Regions from separate parts of the Streptosporangium sp. NPDC049078 genome, predicted to be linked through region 1. Evidence: predicted binding sites of a transcription regulator. Region 1 holds the regulator's gene; the other holds the start of a gene.

Region 1 (5,000 bases):
GCGGTGCCCCCGCTGGAGAGCAGTTCCTTGGAGGAACGGATCCTGGAGAGGTTGACGCCGGAGCCGGAACCCCCCTTGAAGATCACACCCTCTTCCTTGTACCAGTCGAGGATCGACTCCATCTGGTCGTCGACGGCCAGGATGAAGCACGCGCTGACCTGCTGCGGCGACGCGGTGCCGACGTTGAACCAGACGGGCGAGTTGAAGCTGAAGACCTGGTTGACCAGAGCGTGCTTGAGCTCGTGGTCGAAGATCTCGGCGTCCTCGTCGGTGGCGAAGTAACCGTGCTCGACCGCCGTACGCGTGTAGACGCCCACCACCCGGTCGATCAGCTGCTTGAGGCTCCACTCCCGCTGCGGGGTGCCGACCGCGCCGCGGAAGTACTTGGTGGTCACGATGTTGGCGGCGTTGACCGACCACGACCGGGGGAACTCGACACCGCGCTGCTCGAAGTTGATCGAGCCGTCGCGCCAGTTGGTCATGACGACGTCACGGCGCTCCCAGACCAGCTCGTCATAGGGATGCACGCCTGGCGTGGTGAAGATGCGCTTCATCTTCAGACCCTTACGTGGCCTCTTGCCTCCACGTGTCACCGCACCGGCGGTCTCCGTCATGACTTCCCCCTCCTGGGGCTCCGTGGAACCCTCGAATCGGACCACACCAACGCGCCGCATCACCCCCGGCGCCCGGGGTCTGTATCAGTCCTGCTTGGTGGAGCGCTCCGCCCGGAGCCGCTCGATCTCCGCCTCGAAGTCGGCCAGCGTCTCGAAACCGCGATAGACGGAGGCGAACCGTAGGTACGCCACCTCGTCCAGTTCGCGGAGCGGGCCCAGGATGGCCAGCCCGACCTCGTGGGCCGCGATCTCGGCGCATCCGGTGGCCCGTATGCTCTCCTCGACCCGCTGGCCCAGTTGCGCCAGGGAATCCTCACTGACGGACCGCCCCTGGCACGCCCGCCGGACCCCGGCGATCACCTTGTCCCTGAAAAACGGCTCCGTCACACCGCTGCGCTTGCTCACCATGAGCAGAACGGTCTCCTGCGTGGTGAACCTGCGCCCGCATTCCGAGCACGTGCGCCTGCGGCGGATCGCCCCGCCGTCCTCGGTGGCCCGGCTGTCGATGACTCGCGTGTCCAGATGGCGACAGAACGGACAATGCACGCGTGTCGCCTCCTTGACCTACCGAAGCGGCCGACCCACCTCACCTACCCACGACACGCACGGCCAGACGCCCGCGCACACATCTCGAAGAGTCGAGATGCGGTAATGGAAACACAAGCTGTGGTGAAGTGTTGCGATGCAGCCACTAGATGTTGTGGTCCAACCGTAGAAGTGCTCGACCATGAACGCAAGTTGAAACGACCTTGCGGCACGAAGTCGCTGATCAGCCCGCACATCCCGGCGTGTCGCCACCCATGCGAGACCCCTCTCGCCCCGGACGCCTCTCGTCTCACAGTCGCCCCAGGCGACCCGTCGGACGAGTCCCTCGCATCCCCTCTCACACCCCTCGCCCCACCCGCGCCGCCGACCCGCCTCACCCCGCCGGAACGAGGCCCGCCCGTCTCGCCGGCCGCCCCGCCGGAGGCCGGCCGGGCGCCGCAGCGGTCCCACGAGCCCCGGCCCGATCGCCGGAGCCCGGACCGGCCTCACCTCACGGAGACGAGGCCCTCCGGGAGATAGAGCCGGGTCCCCGGCCGGACCTCCGAGCCGGACAGCCCGTTGAGGTCCATGATGCGACGGACCGCCGAGCCGGTGTCCGCCTCCTTCGTCAACGCGTCCGCGATCTCCCACAGCGTGTCGTCCGCGTGCACCGTGATCCGCGGCAGCCCCTCAAGGCCCGCCCGCTCGTCCGCCGCGACCATGTCGATGCGTCCGCCGATCCAGAGCACCGCCAGGCTGAACAGTGCGAGCACCGCCACCACGACGATCCTTCCACGCCGGGTGAGTCGAAGAGGCCGCCGAACCGCTCCCTTCCGGCCGACACCCGGCCGACGGGTGCCCGCCGAGGATGCCGTCGCCGATCGCGGCGCCCTCCTCGGCCCGGCCCCGCGTCCGGCCCCCCGTTCCGGATCACGCCCGGACCACCGTCCCCGCTCACGGCCGGGGCTCCATCCCCGCCCACGCCCGAGCGACCGCCTCGCCTCGCGTCCGGGACTCCGCCCAGGCTCACGCCCGGACGCCCCGCCGGGCTTTCGCTCGGACTCACGCGAGGCCCGCCCCGGCTCCCGCCCACGCTTTCGCCCGGACTCCCGAGCGGATTCCCGTCTCATCTCGCGGCCGGACCTTCGCGCAGCCTCACGGCCGGATCCTCGCCCGGGCTCACGCTCGAAGACCCGCTCGGGCTCCCCCCCGGACCTTCGCCCCGGCTCACGGCCGAGGCGCGCCCTCGGCACAGGTCCCGACACCGGCACCGAGTCCCACACGGCCTCCCACCCCTGCTTCGCCTCGGACCTCCGCCCTGGCTCCGGCGCGGGACCGGGCTCCGGCTCCGGTCTCGGGGGCGGCACGAGCCGCAGGCGCGGCGCTCCCGGTGATCGCTGCGCCGCCCGGGACCTCGGCGCGATCCTGGATCGTGGTGTCGTCGCGGTCGGTTTCACGGTGGCCCCCCATCCCCTCGACCTGGCCGAACACATGTCGAAGAAAGATCGGTGAATCGAACACGATGTCGATCGAACTCCCGTACGATGTTGTACACCACGGCGTCGCCGATTTCGAGGACATTCGAACAATTGTTTGAGTATGATCTTCGGCCGAGGTATGGTCGCTGTGTGCGACGTCTTAAATACAGACCGGGAGGCGAGGAGTTCGTATGAGCCAGCACAACGAGAACGGTTCGGCCGCCAGCGACCTGGCGGTGCGAAGGCGTGACTCCCTTGGCCTCACCCCCAGGCAGCGGAAGATCCTTGAGGTGATCCGCGATTCCGTGCAGCAGCGCGGCTATCCGCCGTCCATGCGGGAGATCGGCGAAGCGGTGCAGCTCACCAGCACCTCCAGCGTGTCGCACCAGTTGACGGCTTTGCAGCGCAAGGGCTACCTGCGGCGTGATCCGCACCGCCCCCGCGCCTTGGAGGTCCGCCTTCCCGGCGAGCCCGTGCTGTGGGTTGACCCCGACTCCGGCGAGGACGAGACTCCGGTCAGCCGTCCGACCGCCGCCTATGTGCCCCTCGTCGGTCAGATCGCCGCCGGTGGCCCCATCCTCGCCGAGGAGAGCATCGAAGACGTCTTCGCCCTGCCCAGGCAGCTTGTCGGTGAGGGCACGCTCTTCCTCCTCCAGGTGACCGGCGACTCGATGATCGAGGCCGCCATCGCCAACGGTGACTGGGTGGTCGTGCGCCAGCAGCCGGTCGCCGACAACGGCGACGTGGTCGCCGCGATGATCGACGGCGAGGCCACGGTCAAGACCTTCAAGCGCAGAGACGGCCACGTCTGGCTGGTCCCGCACAACCCCAACTACGACCCGATCCCCGGCGACGAGGCCACCGTGCTCGGCAAGGTCGTCGCGGTCCTCCGCAAGCTCTGACGCGAGCGTCCCACGCAGGCTCCTCACCGCTCTCCACGGGCTCCGGCCCGTGGAGGCGTCGCCGTCTGAGAGCGTCACCCGGCACGCGGGTCCGGACCGAGCCACACCGTGGTTACGCGAGCTCGGCATCACGCGCCTCCGGCTTTCTGTGCGACACGCCATAGAACGACACGCCGGATGGGGCCCGACATCTGATGTCGGGCCCCATCCGGCGTTCTCAGGTGATGGGACATCCCCGGGAAGATCTCTCGCCGGCGGGCACGGAAACCCACCCGGCGAGGCCGAGATGGAGGCCCGCCGCTTGAAGCGGCACGGGTTCTCCCCCGAAGTGGTCACGGGGACACGCCGGCCGAGTTGACGCGCGACACCCGGGGTGCCCTCGCAAGGGCACCCCGAGTCCGTAGCGACCCCGCGAGACGTCCGCGGCCACGACGGTCACTCAGTCGTCCGCGGCCCGAGGGCACGCGGGACGACTACGGCACGATGTTGACCAGCTTGGGCGCGCGGACGATCACCTTGCGCGGCGTGCCGGACAGGAAGGGCTGAACCTTCTCCGACCGCAGGGCCAGCGACTCCAGGTCCGCCTCGGAGATCTCCGGGGAGACCTCCAGCCGGTCGCGCACCTTGCCCGCGACCTGGACGACGCAGGTGACCGACTCCTGGACCAGCAGCGCCGGGTCGGCCACCGGCCAGCCCGCGGTGGCGACCGAGGCGGCGTGTCCCAGCCGCTCCCAGCCCTCCTCCGCCGCGTACGGCGCGACCAGGGACAGCATGACCGCGAGGGTCTCGGCGGCCTCCCTGACCGCCGGGTCGGCGGCTCCGGGGCCGGAGTCGATGGCCTTGCGTGCCGCGCTCGTCAGCTCCATCATGCGGGCCACCGCGACGTTGAAGCGGTGCGACTCGACCAGCTTGGTGACCTCGTCGATGGTGTGGTGGACGACCTTGCGCAGGTTCAGGTCTCCCGCGGTGACGTCGACGCCGGGCGCGGAGGCCGCGCCGGCCTCCGCCATCACGCGGAACGCGCGGGCGAGGAACTTCTGCGAGGCCGCCGGGGAGACGTCGGACCAGTCGATGTCGTCCTCGGGCGGTCCGGCGAAGACGACGGTCAGCCTGACCGCGTCGACACCGTAGGCGTCGATCTGCTGGCCCAGGTCGACGCCGTTGCCCAGCGACTTGGACATCGCCTTGCCCTGGTTGATGACCTGCCCCTGGTTCAGCAGACGGGTGAAGGGCTCGACGAAGTCGACCATTCCCATGTCGTGCAGGACCTTGGTGAAGAACCTGGCGTACAGCAGGTGCAGCACGGCGTGCTCGACGCCGCCGATGTACTGGTCGATCGGACCCCACCTGCGCACGCGCTCGACGTCGAACGGCCCCTCGTCGTAGGCCGGGTCGACGTAGCGCAGGAAGTACCACGAGGAGTCGACGAAGGTGTCCATCGTGTCGGTGTCGCGCTTCGCCGGGCCGCCGCACTTGGGGCA
Region 2 (5,000 bases), on a different contig from region 1:
ACGGCGCCCCCGCGAGCTGGAGGCGGTCGACGGCCTCGTCATCCCCGGCGGTGAGTCCACCACGATGTGGAAACTCGCCGAGACCTTCGAGCTGCTCGAACCACTCCGGATGCGGATCAAGGCGGGAATGCCCGCCTACGGCTCCTGCGCCGGGATGATCATGCTGGCCGACCGGATCGAGGGCGGGATCGAAGGCCAGCAGACGATCGGAGGCATCGACATGGTCGTCCGCCGCAACGCCTTCGGACGCCAGGTCGACTCCTTCGAGGCCGACATCGACTTCGCCGGTCGCGGCACCACGCGGGCCGTCTTCATCCGCGCACCCTGGGTGGAATCGGTGGGTTCGGAGGTCGAAGTGCTGGCACTGGCCGAACCTGGGGATAGGATCGTCGCGGTCCGTCAAGGACCGTTGCTCGCCACGTCCTTCCACCCGGAACTTACCGGGGATGTCGGTGTGCATTCATATTTCGCTGAGATGGTGAGGGAGCTCTAGGCGATGTCCGGCCACTCCAAATGGGCGACGACGAAGCACAAGAAGGCCGCGCTCGATTCCAAGCGCGGCAAGCTGTTCGCCAAGCTCATCAAGAACATCGAGGTCGCGGCCCGGACGGGCGGACCCGATCCGGACGGCAACCCGACGCTGTACGACGCCATCACCAAGGCGCGCAAGAGTTCGGTCCCGATCGACAACATCGAGCGTGCCCGTAAGCGCGGGGGCGGTCTCGAGGCCGGCGGCGCCGACTGGCAGACCATCATGTACGAGGGTTACGCCCCCGGCGGCGTCGCGGTGCTGATCGAGTGCCTCACCGACAACCGCAACCGCGCGGCCTCCGAGGTCCGCGTCGCGCTGACCCGCAACGGCGGCTCGCTGGCCGACCCGGGTTCGGTGTCCTACATGTTCAACCGCAAGGGTGTCGTGCTCGTCCCCAAGGGCGAGCTGGGCGAGGACGACGTGCTGGTCGCGGTCCTCGACGCGGGTGCCGAGGAGGTCAACGACCTGGGCGACCAGTTCGAGGTCGTCTCGGAGGCCACCGACCTCGTCCCGGTCCGCAAGGCCCTGCAGGAGGCCGGGATCGACTACGACTCGGCCGAGTCCAGCTTCATGCCGACGCTGAACGTCCCGCTGGACGAGGAGGGCGCCCGCAAGGTCTTCAGGCTGATCGACGCCCTTGAGGACAGCGACGACGTGCAGAACGTCTGGGCAAACTTCGACGTCTCCGACGAGGTCATGGAGAAGCTCGACGCGTAGTCCGATTTTTCGGACCTCGCGCTGCTCGTGAGGTTTGTCCGCGTGGTCCAGGGCAGATCACGCGGACAATGGGCAATCCTGACCTCATCTTCGCCGTGGCGGGCGTTGCCGCGCTGCTCGCGGCCACACTGCCGCGACTTCTCAACCGCCGCCCCTTCTCGCTGCCCCTCGCCTGCCTGCTGGTCGGCCTGGTCCTCTACGCCCTGCCCCTGGAGCTGCCCGATCCCGATCCGGTGGCTCACCGGACACTGGTCGAGCACGTCACCGAGATCTGCGTGCTGGTCTCGCTCATGGGCGCGGGGCTGGCCATCAACCGGCCCTTCGGGCGGCGCGGCTGGTCCTCGACCTGGCGCCTGCTCGGGTGGACGCTCCCGCTCACCGTCCTCGCCGTGGCCGCCGCCGCGTACGGCCTGCTCGGCTGGCCCCTCGCGGCGGCGTTGCTGCTGGGCGCGGTCCTCGCGCCGACCGACCCGGTGCTCGCCTCCGACGTTCAGGTCGGCGAGCCCGTCGACTCGGAGAAGGCCGACGACGAGGTCCGCTTCGCCCTCACCTCCGAGGCGGGCCTCAACGACGGCCTGGCCTTCCCCCTGGTGTACGCCGCCATCACGCTGGCCGTCAGCGGGGGGACCGGCTGGATCGGCGAGTGGGCGCTGGTGGACCTGCTCTACCGGTGCGTCGCGGGCGTGGTGTGCGGCCTGCTGATCGGCAAAGGGCTGGGGCGGCTGTTCTTCCGTGCCGAGAAGCCCGACCTGCGGCTGGCCGAGCACCGCGACGGCTTCGTGGCGCTGGCCGCGACGTTCCTGGCCTACGGCCTCACCGAGCTGGTGCACGGGTACGGCTTCATCGCGGTGTTCGTGACCGCCTGCACCATCAGGGCGGCCGAGCGCAGCCACGGCTACAACGGGGTGCTGCACGGCTTCATAGAGCAGATCGAGCGGCTGTTCACCGCCTGGCTGCTCCTGCTGCTCGGAGGCTTCGTCGCGGTGGGGGGACTGTCCGCGCTCACCTGGCGGGGAGCCGTGGTCGGCCTGTCGCTGCTGCTCGTCATCCGGCCGCTGGTCGGGTGGCTCTCCCTGCTGAGAGGCGGGGCGGGGCCGCGCGAGCGCGTCGTGGCGGCGTTCTTCGGCGTCCGCGGCATCGGCTCGTTGTTCTACCTCGCCTACGCCCTCGGCCAGGCCGACTTCGGCGTACCCGCCGAGGAGATCTGGGCCGTGGTCGCCTTCACCGCGACGGCCTCCCTGGTGATCCACGGAATCTCGGCCTCGCCGGTGATGAACCGCCTGGACCTGCTGCGCGACCGGGCAGGGAACGACCGTGACGCGGAACCCGCCACCCAGCACCCGTGAGACGGATCCCCTGGAGGCGGCGAGGCGTGAGCAGGTGCCTGCCGCTCCGCCTCTCGACGGGCCGGGGGAGAGCCGTGCGCGGGATGCTCTCACGCGGTAGAGTCTGCCACCGAACAGATGTTCGGCGAGCGGAGGCGTGTCGGTGCGATTGCCCGAGTTGCGGGTGATGGGGGTTGATCCGGGGCTCACCCGATGCGGGCTCGGCGCCGTCGAGGGGCGGCCCGGCGCACCGCTGAGCCTGATCAAAGTGGGGGTCGTCCGCACCCCCGCCGACGACGAGATCGGCGCCCGGTTGGTGGCGATCGAGGCGGGCATCGAGCAGTGGCTCGACGAGGTCCGGCCCGACGCGGTGGCCGTGGAGCGGGTCTTCGCCCAGCACAACCTCAGGACCGTGATGGGCACCGCCCAGGCCTCCGCCGTGGCGATCCTGTGCGCCTCCCGCAGGGGCCTGCCGGTCGCGCTGCACACGCCGTCCGAGGTCAAGGCCGCGATCACCGGCAGCGGCACGGCGGACAAGCAGCAGGTCGGCACGATGGTGACCCGCCTGCTGAGGCTGGACGCGATGCCCAAGCCCGCCGACGCCGCCGACGCGCTCGCCCTCGCGATCTGCCACGTGTGGCGGGGCGGGGCACAGAGCAGGCTGGCCGAGGCCGCCGCGAAGGCCGCGAGCGCCTCCGGCACGACCCCCGCCGCCTACTTCCGGAGTCGTGGCAGGGCCGGACACCCGAGAGGAACCGCGAAGTGATCGCCTCGGTGCGAGGACAGGTGACCGCGATCGCGCCCGACGGTGCGGTCGTCGAGGTCGGCGGGGTGGGAGTTCTCGTGCACTGCACGCCGGGCACCCTGGCGACGCTCAGGACGGGGGAGGAGGCCAGGCTGGCCACCTCGCTGGTGGTCCGCGAGGAGTCGCTCACGCTGTTCGGCTTCGCCACCGAGGACGAGCGCGGCACCTTCGAGATGCTGCAGACGGCGAGCGGGGTCGGCCCCAAGGTCGCCCTCGCGATGCTGGCCGTGCACACTCCCAACGCGCTCCGGGTGGCCGTGGCCTCCGCCGACGTCAAGGCGCTGACCAGGGTCCCCGGGGTGGGGCCGAAGGGTGCCCAGCGGATCATCGTCGACCTCAAGAACAAGCTCGGCACTCCCGAGGAGGCCGTCAGCGCCGCGCTCGACGGCAGAGCCGTCGCGCCCGCCTGGCGGGGTCAGGTCCACTCGGGGCTGGTCGGTCTTGGCTACTCGGTGCGAGACGCCGACGAGGCGGTCGCCGCCGTCGAGCCCCAGGCCGACGCCGAGATGGCCGAGGGCCGCACCCCCCAGGTGGCGCCCCTGCTCAAGGCGGCCCTCCGCGCGCTGAGCGTGCGATGAGGGGTGCGGGTGAGTCCGCCGTAGGGCGGGACGAGGGAGGGGCGGCGTGAGTTCCGATCGTGATCTGGTGTCGCCGGACGCCGAGGGCGACGAGAGATATATCGAGGCGGCACTGCGGCCCAAGCGGCTGGAGGAGTTCATCGGTCAGGCGCGGGTGCGCGAGCAGCTGTCACTGGTGTTGCAGAGCGCGCTGCGACGCAACAGGCCGCCGGATCACGTGCTGATGAGCGGCGGTCCCGGACTGGGCAAGACGACCCTCTCCATGATCATCGCGACCGAGCTCTCCGTGCCCATCCGGATCACCTCCGGGCCCGCGCTGGAGCGGGCCGGTGACCTCGCGGCGATCCTGTCGACGCTCTCGGAGGGCGAGGTCCTGTTCATCGACGAGATCCATCGCATGGCGAGGCCCGCCGAGGAGATGCTCTACCTCGCGATGGAGGACTTCCGCGTCGACATCGTGGTGGGCAAGGGGCCGGGGGCGACCGCGATCCCACTGGAGATCGCCCCGTTCACCCTGGTCGGGGCCACCACCCGGGCCGGGATGCTCCCCGCGCCGCTGCGCGACCGCTTCGGTTTCGTCGCGCACATGGACTTCTACGGGGTCGCCGAGCTGGAGGAGGTGCTGCACCGCTCCTCGCGTCTGCTGGGCGTCGCGCTCCCCGGCGACGCCGCCCGCGAGATCGCCGGCCGTTCCCGGGGCACCCCCCGCATCGCCAACCGGCTGCTGCGCCGGGTCCGCGACTTCGCCGAGGTGCGCGCCGAGGGGGTGGTCACCCGGGATGTCGCCTCCGCCGCGCTCAACCTCTACGAGGTCGACGCCGAAGGGCTCGACCGGCTCGACCGGGCGGTGCTCGGAGCGCTGCTGCGCAAGTTCGGCGGCGGGCCGGTGGGGCTGTCGACGCTGGCGGTGGCCGTGGGGGAGGAGCCCGAGACGGTCGAGGTGGTCGCCGAGCCGTTCCTGGTGCGGCAGGGACTCCTCGCCCGCACCCCCCGCGGCCGGGTCGCGACCGCTGCGGCCTGGACCCACCTGGGTCTGGTCCCCC

The links. Region 1 encodes LexA, which represses DNA repair genes until DNA is damaged. Its sites were predicted from a motif close to TCGAACANNTGTTCGA; they were not measured.
Region 2: ruvC (crossover junction endodeoxyribonuclease RuvC) is a predicted target of LexA. The motif match lies at 2,705-2,720, and genes of this name have one in related genera.

Annotation. Positions count from the first base shown of each region.
Region 1 is NZ_JBEZEL010000014.1:219,325-224,324, forward strand. Features, by position in the region: gene AB0B90_RS24930 (vitamin B12-dependent ribonucleotide reductase) at 1-614, opposite strand, end outside; gene nrdR (transcriptional regulator NrdR) at 699-1,160, opposite strand; gene AB0B90_RS24940 (LysM peptidoglycan-binding domain-containing protein) at 1,646-1,918, opposite strand; gene lexA (transcriptional repressor LexA) at 2,809-3,519, shown strand; gene leuS (leucine--tRNA ligase) at 3,993-5,000, opposite strand, start outside.
Region 2 is NZ_JBEZEL010000027.1:54,963-59,962, forward strand. Features, by position in the region: gene pdxT (pyridoxal 5'-phosphate synthase glutaminase subunit PdxT) at 1-493, shown strand, start outside; gene AB0B90_RS35765 (YebC/PmpR family DNA-binding transcriptional regulator) at 497-1,249, shown strand; gene AB0B90_RS35770 (cation:proton antiporter) at 1,318-2,595, shown strand; gene ruvC (crossover junction endodeoxyribonuclease RuvC) at 2,753-3,340, shown strand; gene ruvA (Holliday junction branch migration protein RuvA) at 3,337-3,957, shown strand; gene ruvB (Holliday junction branch migration DNA helicase RuvB) at 4,004-5,000, shown strand, end outside.